Psychrobacter arcticus 273-4: one gene and its partner. The protein of the gene in region 2 interacts with the protein of the main gene of each other region in a pairwise test. Links are inferred from orthologs where the notes say so. Each region holds a gene or a part of one and is shown on either strand. Other genes may lie near its edges.

The links.
Region 1: the proteins of topA (region 2) and PSYC_RS00125 interact in binary tests that used the Escherichia coli proteins (3 or more experiments, as listed by UniProt). The link is inferred for Psychrobacter arcticus 273-4 from one-to-one orthologs.

Annotation. Positions count from the first base shown.
Region 1 is NC_007204.1:22,489-27,675, forward strand. Bases 2,489-5,187 are described here. They hold PSYC_RS00125 (YigZ family protein), read right to left. Parts: upstream 4,287-5,187; coding sequence 3,690-4,286; downstream 2,489-3,689. Other genes in these bases: PSYC_RS00120 (YheT family hydrolase), read right to left, coding at 2,489-3,389; PSYC_RS00130 (pseudouridine synthase), read left to right, coding at 4,505-5,187. Also shown: PSYC_RS00105 (ABC-three component system middle component 2), read right to left, coding at 1-464; PSYC_RS00110 (ABC-three component system protein), read right to left, coding at 457-1,509; PSYC_RS00115 (DsrE family protein), read right to left, coding at 1,689-2,066; more of PSYC_RS00120, read right to left, coding at 2,337-2,488.
Region 2 is NC_007204.1:2,052,778-2,060,997, forward strand. What follows is about bases 2,908-6,151. They hold topA (type I DNA topoisomerase), read right to left. Parts: upstream 5,787-6,151; coding sequence 3,108-5,786; downstream 2,908-3,107. Other genes in these bases: PSYC_RS08620 (hypothetical protein), read right to left, coding at 6,066-6,151. Also shown: lon (endopeptidase La), read left to right, coding at 328-2,823; more of PSYC_RS08620, read right to left, coding at 6,152-6,662; PSYC_RS08625 (ExbD/TolR family protein), read right to left, coding at 7,004-7,405; PSYC_RS08630 (MotA/TolQ/ExbB proton channel family protein), read right to left, coding at 7,413-7,994; PSYC_RS08635 (energy transducer TonB), read right to left, coding at 8,100-8,220. UniProt on the Escherichia coli protein: Releases the supercoiling and torsional tension of DNA, which is introduced during the DNA replication and transcription, by transiently cleaving and rejoining one strand of the DNA duplex.

The DNA of each region.
Region 1 (5,187 bases), 2.0 Mb from region 2 along the record:
TCAAAATGCCAGCTTTTAAGATTTTGATCAATTATTTGATTAAGCTCATTCTCTGTGAATTTTTTTAAATTTTCGCTCAACCAATCTGCTTTTTTCGTAAGGCTCATGGTGTAATTATTACTTAACAAATCTAAAAAATACCTCGAACTCTCACTAGCACTGTACTCGAAGCCTTGGTCAGATAAATTTAGCTCCACTAATCCTTTATGCATGTATAAGTGTAAACCTTTTTCTAAGTTGTTTCGTTTAATAAGTAGTTCCCCACTTCTAAAAGGGACTGGAGGATGTAGACTTTCTTCAGAGTCATTAGATAAATCTTTTGAGTGCACTAAAAAGTAGTCTAAAACTACGAGATCATGTAGTTTGTACGATTTAGGGTATGAAGATACTAAGATAACTAAAGCTCTTAAGCCCAACTCAACTTCACTATTAAAAGGATTTTTATTCAATGATATGTTATCCATTTTTCGCCCATGCTATTGATTCATTGTCATTTGCTAACTGATGACAGATGCCACCCCTGTCATTAACCATTAAGCAGTCAATTAAAGCATGTGAAGTTATTTGAAGAGCACGAGCTACTTTTACTACTTCAAGCAATCTAAGATATCCGTTAGCATGTACAGGGTTTCGTATTTCATCTTTTATTCCATTTAAAAATTCTTGTTGTAGCAACTTGAATTCATTTTCTGGTAGTGCATCTCTGGAGAATCGTTTTAAAGCTTCTGCACTGTAAAACTGTATTCTAGAATCTTTGTAATGTTCGGTAAGATCAATGTCTGTAACGTCATCTATAGTAGATATATCTTGTTTATTAAAATCACTGTATGCTTGAAGAATTTTTTTTAAATATTCGCTCTCTTCAGAAGTTGATTTTATAGGAGGTTCAGGAGGAATTTCTCGTTTAGGTAGACCACCACCAAAACGAGTTATAAAATGGGGAGTTTTTCTGTGTTGTTCAATGATAGTAAGAGGTGTAACGTAACCAAAAATTGAAAAGTCGATTTTTTCTAGTTGTGGCTCCATATCGCTTAATTTAATTAGACAGTTCTGTGTTATTTTATCTTTGCAATATTTGTCCCAATTCTCTCGAAGACCTTGAACAAGTTTTCTTGGGTTTTTTAGTAAGTCTGATAACGATGTCCCAACACCTAAAGGTGCAATAAAAAAATACTTTCTAGGACAAGTAAAATCTCCTATAGCAGTGTAATAAACAAGCTTACCTATTTCAGTCCATATATCACTAGGTCGTAAGGAATGACCATAATGTTTACACTGATAGTTATCCCATATCTCTGCGTTTTCTAATTGAGCTACAATATCCCGACCTTTATCACCTGCACCACCAAGTCTTTCAACTTTAAAGTATTCTTTTTTTAAGCTATCTGTCCATTCTTCGATGAACTCCTCCCACTCATCAGCGTTCATAATTCTGAGTCTTTGAGCTGGAGATATATGCTTACCAGTTTCAATATCTTTTGAGGTTATAATTCTTGTAGGGGTGCTCATGTGAAATACACTATCCGTATTTGGTAAAGTATTCTGTAAACTACTTTATATCACATAGTTTCTACATAATAAACAAACGTAGATTAATTACACAGAAAATGGGCCAGTTCCATAAACTATCAAAAAGATAATTAAGAAAACCGACCCATTTTTCTAAACTAATTGTTTAGCTTAAATACTTAGTTCAACTGAAATGACCCTTTTGCATTCATCAGCAGCTCAACCACGTCATCACCACTGATGACGGTGAAGCGCTTATCGATGGCTGATTCTTCTACGCCATTGTGTTTCATACAGGCGCCGCAGACCAATACTTGACCCCCTTTTTCGATAAAAGCTTCTAGCAATTCGCCAGCCGGTTCAAATGGCGCACCAATATTGACGTTATCTAACGCGTTCGGCAATGCCAAATATACCGCGTCTACCATCAATATGACCGATGCAGAATGACCTTTTTTAAGCGCTACGCCCGCCATGGTAAAGGCTAAGGTAATCTTACTTAGGTTTGATTCACTATTATCAAACAGCGTGCCGACATAATCCGTATTATTAACCATATTATTTTCCTTATTAAACTATTTTAATTAGACAATATTTAGTTGAGCATAAAACCCACTACCATCCTAACATTTACTATATGTATTTATATAATGTATTGTTAGGAAATAGTAGCTATAAGGTTACTTAGTTGTGAAGAGCTGCTTGAGCAGTTGGCTGCCAAGTCCGCTACGCACGGCATGAACAATGGTACTGGCGTAACGGATAAATGGATACATAAAGCAGCCTCAGAATGTTTAAAGATAAACTGATGTTATTTGGTTTATAAGTTATTTGGTTTTATTAGACGGCACACCAATATGGTTAAAGTAGGCGCTCACGGTTTCGGGTATCCAGTTGATATCAAATTTTGATTTTTTACTTGGAGTTTTTACATTGCTCCTGTCTGCACGATAGCGCAAATAGCCGATATGACCACCGTGTGCCGTATCTAAAATAGTGACACTATCTGAGACATCATTGGGCGTGGCAGTAAAGCCAATAAAGGGATCGTCTTTGGCGCTAATGAGTAATAGCGGGCGTGTGACATTCCGTAAATATGGCAGGGCAGAAGACGAGTGATAGTAATCGTTTTTGGAGCGATAGCCATGACGCGGCGCAGTGAAGATATTATCAAAATCGCTAATACGCTTTACCGCTTTGATAGCAGCAATCTCATCTGCAGTAATTTCATTCGCCAAGGCTTTTTTGATAATAGGGTTGAGCAAATAGGGTGTATAGATACGATGGCTCAAAAAGCTGTGCATCGTAATGGCAGCCGATGACATATCAACCGGCGCGGAAATCACTGCGGCGCCATCGCATAGCGCCTCATCATCATATTCACCCATATACTTTGCCAACGCATTACCGCCAAGTGACACGCCAACCCCATAAATATGCGCGTAATTCTCGCGCAAATTCTCTAACATATGATGCACTTCGCTAGTGTCACCAGCGTTATAAAACACTTTGCCATTAGCGGGGATACCGCCACAACTGCGAAAGTGAGCGACAACAAAATGCCACCCTTGCGCATGTATTTGATACGCTAACGCGCGGGCATAGTGACTGTCGCTGCTGCCTTCCATTCCATGAAACAGCACGATTAATGGCGTTTGCTCAAGCGCACCGTTTTCTGCATGTTGGACAGGATAGGCATCATAAAAGTCATAAGCGATATCTGTTTCGGCAAGTGAATCTTGCTTGATAACACGCCTATAATTGGGCGTTTTGGGTGCAAAAAACTTAGGTAAAATGCTTTGTAGATGAGGATTGGTCAGCCAAAATGGCGGCTTAAAAGGCGCTGGTGAGAATGGCTTTGTCAGCTTTGAGGTTGGCATATATTAGTCTTATTTTATGTTTGTTAAAGAATCGTTGTTAAAAAATCATGGTTAAAAATTAGTGCTTTATCATACCCACGCTCGTTGTCAAAACCAATGGTTTTCAGTGAACGCATGGTTACTCAAAACAATTAAGAAAAAAATAGTTGAAATACTTTAAAGTCGCTACCGTATTGCTGGTGTAAATTTTTTGCAGCCTCTGTCTGCGTAGGCACAGCAAGCAAGAAAAATTTGCACCAGTAGTACGTGTTGTATCGATATTACTTTTCACCGACTATAGCCTTTATAAACACTCATTTCTTATGGTGACTCTAAGACGCGTCCATCCATGGCCAGGCGTTCTTTTAAACGGTCGACATTTGCCTCAGCGAGCGTCACAGTCAATATCACTTGTTTACTATAATCGACATCATCGATGCTGCCGCCTAAACTCTCGACAATGTAACGGCACTGGGCTTCGGTGGCAAATTCTGCCAATATCTGTGCTTGTACCATGGGTATATAAGGACTTAATGTCATTTCATCGACCGCTGCTTGCGCCGAGCCTGCATAGGCGCGAGTTAGGCCACCAGCACCGAGTTTGATGCCACCAAAATAACGGACGACGATGATAATGACATTGCCGATAGATTTGTGCTGCAAGACATTTAATATCGGTCTTCCTGCGGTGCCATTGGGTTCGCCATCATCATCAAAACCTGCACTAGTGGTGTTATTAGGATCACCAATAATATATGCCCAACAGTGGTGGCGGGCATCAGCGTATTGTTTACGCAGCTGTTCCACGTGAAACATTGCTTGCTCACGTGAGGTCACGGGATAAGCATAGGCAATAAAGACAGATTTTTTGATTTCTAAGCGTGCAGTGATGGCATGTTTTAGCGTTTGATAGCTCATATTTCATCAGGTCTAGGTTGGATATGGTAAACTTGTCTAACTTTCACTGTTGTCCGTATTTGGCGCAGTGTAAATTTCATTTTTCATTTTTCATTTTTCATTTTTTATTATAGTACCACTTCTAACCATTGAAGATAGCCAACAACAGACGTGCGAGTGCATGCATCGTTGGTCTTTGATTGAGAGTGAGTATCCCAAAACGGATGGTAGGCAATCGTATGCGTCTAGATAAATTTCTGAGTAAAGCCACTGAACTGTCGCGTAAAGAATCAAAAAAAATTCTGCACGCTGGTGAAGTCACAGTAAACGAGCAGGTCATCAAAGATCCCGGCGTACATGTCGATATCGTCAATGACGATGTACAGTGGGCAGGCGAGCCATTATCGGTCGCGACTGGCAATCGCTATATCTTGCTTCATAAACCTGAAGGCTTTGAATGTACCTTAAAAGCTAAAGAATACCCAATCGTCACTGACCTTATTGCGGTGCCAGAGCTTGGTAGTTTACGTATTGCTGGGCGTCTTGATGTTGATACGACTGGCGCATTGCTCATCAGTGATGATGGCGGCTGGCTACATCGTGTAACTAGCCCGAAGCACGAACATGCCAAAGTCTACGAGTTGACGTTAGCAGATGCTATGGATAGTGACGCTCAAGCCAATGCTATCAAAGAAGTGGCAGAAGGGATTTTGTTAGAAGGTGACCACGAAGAAACCAAGCCTGCAACCCTCGAGTTCATCGATGAAACTCATGCGCGTTTAACCTTGGAGCAAGGTAAATATCATCAAGTAAAACGTATGATGGGTTATTTTGGTAATAGAGTGGTTGAGCTGCATCGTGCCAGTGTCGGTCATATTACTTTAGACGGGCTAGAGAAAGGCGACAGTCGTTTCTTAACGCC
Region 2 (8,220 bases):
GTGTCACTGCGGACTGAACCGCCCCGACTAAAACCCACGCGCAAAACCTCACATCTAGAAGAGAAAAGGCAAATAAACCCGCAATATTCCCGCTACTGCTACTGAGTAAGCCTTGCAATTTTATATAGCAGCACCATTTATCTAAACATGAACCACTAACTTGACTTTACAAGTCTGGTGAACGAGGAAGAATATATGAGTGAACATAAAATTAATAAAGACAATATCGACATCGATGTCGACGTTTCATCTACCGTTGCTGATGACAACGAGCAAGAAAACGAGCTAAAAACCTCGTCTGACCATTCGGTAGAAAATGAGTTGGATATGTCATCTGATAATGCTCAAGAAGACGCTACTGATAAAGACAGTAATAGTAAAGACAGTGATAGTAAAGACAATGCTGTTGAAGATTATTTGCCATTACTAGCTCTGCGTGATGTTGTCGTTTACCCGCATATGCAAATTGCTTTATTTGTCGGTCGTGAACCGTCCGTCAAAGCCGTTGAGTTAGCGCAAGCAGAATACGGCAATAAAGTACTGGTGGTCGCTCAAAAAGACTCGCTCACTGAAGATATCGATCACGACAACTTATATCAATACGGCACGGTTTGCCGCATCGTCAGCACCATGCCGCATGATAGCGATGAGAATTGCATCAAAGTATTGATTGAAGGTCAATACCGCGCGCGCGTTGATTCGATAGAGAGTCATGATGACTTATTGATGGCAAGCTTTGAGCGGGCAGACCTTGATGTCAGCATGGATGAGAGCCAGCAGAAAAACACCATACAAGCTTTGACCTCGCTGTTTGAAAGCTATGCGGATGCACGTCTGCGTAATGCGCGTGAGCTAACACGCGTTGCAAAGCGTATTGATGATTTGCTTGAGTTGGTCTACTTCATCTCAACCCGTGTCTCGATGGATCTTGATATTAAACAGTCATTTTTAGAAAAAAATGATATCAAAACCCATATCAATACTTTGACCGAGTATTTGGTCAAGCAAAGTGCCGAGCAAAACATCGAGCAAGATATCCAAGAAGCTGTCCGTCAGCAAATGGAAGATAACCAGCGTGAATACTTCTTAAACGAGAAGATGAAAGCCATTAAAAATGAGCTGTCGGATATGAATGACGGCGCATTCGATGGTGAAGATGACGTGGTTGAGTTAGAACAGCGTCTAGAAGATGCAGACTTGCCAGAAGATGTACGTAAAAAAGCAGATCAAGAACTTAAAAAGCTGAAAATGATGCCGCCAGCGTCCTCTGAGTCCTCGGTAGTGCGTAACTATATTGAGTGGATTTTGGATACGCCGTGGAATGCGACGACTAAAGTTTCAATCAATTTAGATAAAGCAAAAACCGTCTTAGATGAGGACCATTATGGCTTGCAAGATGTAAAAGATCGCATCCTAGAGTACCTCGCCGTGCAATCACGGGTGAAGAAGCTTCGCGGGCCTATTCTTTGCTTAGTCGGTCCTCCTGGTGTTGGTAAAACCTCATTGGGTGAGTCGATTGCGCGAGCAACTGGTCGTAAGTTTGTGCGTATGGCGCTTGGCGGCGTACGTGATGAAGCTGAGATTCGTGGTCATCGCCGTACTTATATCGGTGCAATGCCAGGTAAAATCGTACAATCACTGGCAAAAGTAGAAGTCAAAAACCCACTATTCTTATTGGATGAAATCGATAAGATGGCACATGACTTCCGCGGTGATCCAGCATCAGCATTGCTTGAAGTATTAGATCCATCACAAAACGATACCTTTAACGACCATTATCTAGATATGGACTTAGACTTATCGCAAGTGATGTTTATCTGTACCGCTAACAGTATGGATATTCCAGCAGCACTGCTTGACCGTATGGAAGTGATTCGCTTACCGGGTTATACCGAAGCAGAAAAAGTGAATATCGCGCAAAAGTACCTCGTGCCAAAAGCGATTAAGAATAACGGTCTTAAAGAAGGCGAGATTGAGATTGTTGAGGCAGCGTTGCATAGCATCGTCCGTAGCTATACTCGTGAAGCAGGTGTGCGTAACCTTGAGCGTGAAGTCAATAAAATCTGCCGCAAAGTGGTTCGCGGTTCGGTTGAAACGCATGGTGCACGCACTCCGAAAAAAGCAGAACGTCAACTGGTAGTGGTCGACGACAAAAACATCGATGACTATCTAGGCGTGCATCAATATGACTACGGTCTGGCGGAAGAAGAGCCTGAGATTGGTCGTATTACCGGTCTTGCTTGGACTCAAGTCGGTGGCGAGCTACTCACTATCGAAGCAGTCGCCATGAAAGGCAAAGGTGAGCTTATCTTTACCGGCTCTTTGGGCGATGTGATGAAAGAGTCTATTCGTGCTGCCATGAGTGTGGTACGTGCGCGCGGTGACAGCCTAGGGATTGACTACGAGACGTTTAAAACTACTGACGTCCACGTGCATATGCCAGAAGGTGCCACACCAAAAGATGGTCCATCTGCTGGTGGCGCGCTCACGACAGCGCTGGTATCTGCCTTAACTGGTATCGCCATTCGTCCAGATATTGCCATGACAGGTGAGATTACTTTACGCGGTAAAATCCTGCGTATCGGCGGTCTTAAAGAAAAGCTGCTAGCGGCGCATCGTGGCGGTATCAAGCATGTGTTGATTCCGGATACCAACGAGCGTGACTTGGCTGATATCCCTGATAATGTCAAAGAAGGCTTGACCATTCAGCCAGTCGCAACGATTGATGAGATATTAAAAGTAGCATTGGTCAGCATGCCAATACCGCTTAAACCTGCAAAAGTGACGGTTGATAAAACCAAAGGTAAAGCTCTACACAACTAAGCGTAACCGCTTGATAGTCAATATTAAAAAAGCCGCTTACAGCAATGAACTGACCCCCATAAGTTGGACACAATTTATGGGGGTCAGTTCATATCTAAGAGGTTTTTTTATGGCTTAAAACTATCGTTGAAATACTTTAAAGTCGCTACCGTATTGCTGGTGTAAATTTTTTGCAGCCTCTGTCTGCGTAGGCACAGCAAGCAAGAAAAATTTGCACCAGTAGTACGTGTTGTATCGATATTACTTTTCACCGACTATACTTATGGCTTACAGGTAAAAGAGACTCACTCCTCTACCCACTCACCTTTGCGCCAGTACACGCCCCAGCGTGTGGCTTTACCATTTTTCTCAGAGCCAATATACTGCTCTTTTTTCTTACGTGACCAACGCAGAATCGTAGGATTACCATCAGGATCTTCATCTGGTCCTTCAAACAGATACTGGAATTTATCTTCCATTTTATCTTTAATCTCTCTTAGCTCAGCAAGCTTTGGTGGACGCGTTTCCCGTACTTTAGGAAACTTAGATGCTGCTAAGAACATCCCGGCAGCCCCTTCACGCAAGATAAAGTAATCCTCATGCTTCACTGATTTTAGCTCTGGCAGATGAATAGGATCCATGCGCGGCGGTGCTGCTTCACCCGTTTTGAGCACTTTACGGGTATTGTCACATTGCTGGCAAGCGAAGTAAGGACCAAAGCGTCCCGTCTTAAGCTCCATTTGTCCATCGCACTTATTGCAGTCAATGGTTGGAGAGTCAGAACCAGGAACTTCAAACTTGCCTTCTTCTAAGACATAACCATCACAATCAGGATTATTACCACAAACATGTAGCTTAAGACCGCCATCTACAATATAACCATTCATTGCCGTGCTACATTTCGGGCAACGCTTTTTCTCCATCAAATCTCGGACTTCTGCCGCTTCATCATCACCTTCTGCATCATCAAGATTGGCAAAAGCTTCGACTGGCATTAAGTTCTTAGTGCCTTTACAGCGTTCTTTCGGCGGTAAGTTATAACCGGTACAACCTAAGAATACACCGGTAGAACCGGTACGCAGTTGCATCGGACGATCACAAAGATCGCAATGCACGTCTGGTACATCGGTCGGATCATTCGGGCGCATGCCGTCTTTTTCTTTAGCGCGATCAAGGGTAGTCTTGAAATCCCCGTAGAAATTATCAAGTACATCCTTCCAGTTTGTATCACCTTCAGCAACATGGTCCAGTTTATCTTCTAACGCTGCGGTAAAAGTATAATCCATCAAATCCGGAAAACTTGCCGTCAGTCTGTCAGTGACAATATCACCCATTTTTTCGGCAAATAAACGCTTATTCTCGAGCTTCACATAACCACGATCTTGAATGGTCGAGATGATAGAAGCATATGTCGATGGACGACCAATGCCTTTTTTCTCAAGCTCTTTAACCAAGCTTGCCTCAGTATAGCGCGGTGGCGGCTTGGTAAAATGCTGGCTTGGATCAAGTTTATCTACCGTTAACTTATCCCCTTTTTTGACATCAGGTAATAAATTGTCGTCGGTCTTGGCAGGTGGCATGACTTTGGTATAACCATCAAATACCAAGGTGCGACCGCGCGCTTTTAGCTCGACATCATCAGCAGCAACGAATAAATTTACTGATAAATATTTTGCTGGTAGCATCTGACAGGCCACAAACTGACGCCAAATTAGCTCATACAAACGTATCGCATCACGCTCAACAGCTTTAAGCTGCGTTGATTTCATATTGACGTTAGACGGACGAATCGCTTCATGCGCCTCTTGTGCGCCTTGCTTATTACCATAGAAGGTTGGCTTTTCTGGCACATATTTTGCGCCATAGCTGTCTTCAATATAACCACGTACAGCAGCCAGCGCATCGCCTGATAAAAAGGTTGAATCGGTACGCATATAAGTGATATGACCGGCTTCATATAAGCGCTGCGCTAAAATCATGGTTTTCTTAACCGAAAATCCTAATCTTGTACTGGCAGCTTGTTGCAAAGTCGAGGTAATAAAAGGCGCGCTTGGACGTGACTGCGTTGGCTTTTCTTCACGTTCTTTAACGATAAAGTCATTTGCTTTAAGAACATCTAATACTTTATCGGTCTGCTCTTTATTAACGAGCTTTAGCGTTTTGCCGCCTTGCTTGGTAGCTTCTAAACGAATACCAATTTGCTCAGCGTCTGTGGCTTTTTTATCTTTATTATCAACAATATGGGTATCGGCATGAATCTGCCAATACTCTTCTGGAATAAAGGCGCGGATTTCGTGTTCACGCTCAACGACCAAGCGCATAGCAACTGACTGTACGCGACCCGCAGATAAACCGCGCGCGACCTTTTGCCACAGTAATGGCGATACCATAAAACCAACCACACGGTCTAAAAAGCGCCGCGCTTGTTGCGCATTGACGCGGTCAATATCAAGTTTAGAAGGCTGCTTAAAAGCATTTTGAATAGCAGATTTGGTAATCTCGTTAAAGACCACGCGCTCATATTTACTGTCTGCGCCGCCAATCACTTCTTTGAGATGCCAAGCAATGGCTTCTCCCTCTCTATCCATATCCGTCGCGAGATAGATTTTATCAGCGTCTTTGGCTAAGGCTTTCAGCTCTTTAATGACCTTGGTCTTGTTTGGCAACACTTCATAGACTGCCGCCCAATCATGCTCAGGGTCAATACCCATGCGCCGTACCAATGCTTGCTGAGTTTTTTCTTCTTTGGTCAGGATGTCATCTTTTTTGGTCGTTGCTGGTTTCTTTGCGCTTTTGCTCGCACCAACGGGCAAATCTCGGACATGACCGATACTTGAGCGCACGATAAAATCATCACCCAAGTATTTATTGATGGTTTTTGCCTTGGCAGGTGATTCAACAATCACTAAAGACTTACCTTTTGGGCTGCCTTTGGGTTTGTCTGCAGCGGGCGCTGCGCTTTTTTTGGTTGTGGGTTTTGTCATATGTGACGACACCATAATAAGTAAATTAAAATAAGAATTGTCTAGCAGCATGCCATTTATAGGGTTTGGTTATAATAGCTTGGCAAATTATTGTAGTAATGGCTGCTAGTAAAATCGGTTATAAAAAAACGATAACCATAACGAAAGGATTCAGTTATAAAGACGTTACACTGCTAAGGCTTAAACTGTCAACTGAAAATGATTGACCGTATGTCAAAAGCACTTGCATATCCTTCGCTTATGGAGACGAAAAAACAATTTGCTACCTTTTAGCAATTTTTATAGGCTCTTTTGCATCTGTAGCACCCATTGCTCAAGCTTTTCTTTGAGCGCTAATAAATCGCTCTCAATCAATTTTTGCTCATACGCAGGATTGGTCGCAGGGCGTACATAAGCGATATCTTCCCAATAAATCACAATGCTATTAGCTTTAGTCAATAAACCCTTTACATAGGGCTCAATACTGACTGGCAAATCCAGTGGTATCTTGTCCAAACTGATATTGGTCTTCTTAACAATCGTATGCGTATTGCTTTGATTAGCACGAATAGCACTTGGCACAGTGAGCGTGAGCTCATCTTTAGTCGTATCAACAAAATTATTATCTGGTCGCCATTGTCCATCGATCATTTGATAGCGTGTATAAGGCAGATGCGTATCTTCTAATATTAAGCCATACTGACCCATCATCCCGCGACCATACTCGTTGTCTTTGCCCTTTATCCAGTCAGGACAAGCTACTAGCTTTGGATTGAGCTGCAATCGACGCGCGGTCATACGCAGCTTATCTAAACGCTGATCGATACCGCTCGGCTTGAGCGCCATCATACTCCCTAATACGAATAGTACAATGATAATAACAATCCACATACCCATGACAATCTGACCTTTTAGCTAATGAATTCGCTCATAACAGCGTTTATTTATATATATGACTGACATTGATAACTGTATTTATAATGCATGTAAGCCCTCAAAAACCAAGCAAAATAGATAGCATGTACATAAATTACCGTTTGGTAGATTCTATATTATCATGAGACAAGCAAACGGCTCACCTACAAAGCGGCTGATATTTATAGTGGTATATCAAATACTTAGTACAGAAAACAACTCATCCAATAACAAGATACAAAAAGTCGTGCATATAAAAAGGTGCTATGATAAACCATAATTTCAAACGCGCGCAGGTTTATTATGAATAATCTTATTAACCATTATTCATTAACAAAGGCTATTTTGCTTAACCCCGCTTGACTAGCCGCCGCCAACACTTGGGCGACCGTATCATATTTACTGTCTTTATCCGCACGTAGCTGTACAGAAGGGTCTTTACCAGTGGCACTTTGCTGCTGCAAACGTACTGCTAGCTCCTCCATAGTAATAGGGTCGCTGTCCCAAAATATGCCTGCGTCTTTGTCAATACTGATTTGAATCGCCTCGGGCGGGATTTCATTTAACGTCGCACTGGTCTTTGGCAAATCTAATGGCACCGCTGGATTCAGTACGCTAGCCGTCAGCAAAAAGATAATCATCAATACCAGCATGATATCAATCAGCGGAATGAGGTTCATCTCATTCATGCTTTGACTATCATCATCACCCAATTGAAATGCCATAATATTCTCAAATTGATGGTTGTTGTGTAGCTGATAGCTCAGCAGATTGCGCCAGCAAGTCATGGGCGCGATCATTGGCATGGTACATGACGCTGCGATTAATACGTACCGCAAGGTTATAGAACACCACCGCTGGAATCGCCACGGCTATTCCTAAACCGGTCATGATAAGTGCCTCACCTACCGGTCCCGCTACCTGCCCAAGTCCCGCTTGTCCGCTCATACCAATATTATGCAGGGCATGAAAAATACCCCATACTGTCCCAAACAGACCAATAAATGGCGCAATCGCCGCCGTCGTACCCAGGATAGGTAAACCACGCTCGCTGGAAAAACGGTAACGACCAATGTGCTTTAGTAAGGTTTGCTCAGTAATCAGGCGCCGCGTCGCGGCATCTGCTACGCTTAAATCTGAGCGCTTTGCCTGCAGCTGCTGGCTCAAATCATCGGCAACAGTAGTCACCAATTTTCGGCTTTGTAGTACACGGATGATGCCCGTGACCCAAGAAACGATAGATAAAGCGAGCAGTAAAAAGAACAAGGTTCTAGTCACCGCATCGCTATATTGCCAGTAATTTGTAAAGTCCATGTCAGACTCCTTGTGTTATTGCATGACTTGCCAATTTATTATATGTGACGATCTTAGTCTTAATAAAAGGCTAAAGCGAATATCTTGCAGCGTGTAGCAGCTTCTTTATGGCACGATATAAGTAACAGGTAACGTGACATTACCGACTACGGGCGCGCCATTTTTCATAAAGGGTTTGAATTTTCCAGAACGGACTTGTCGCTGTGCTTCTTTATCTAATGCTGCA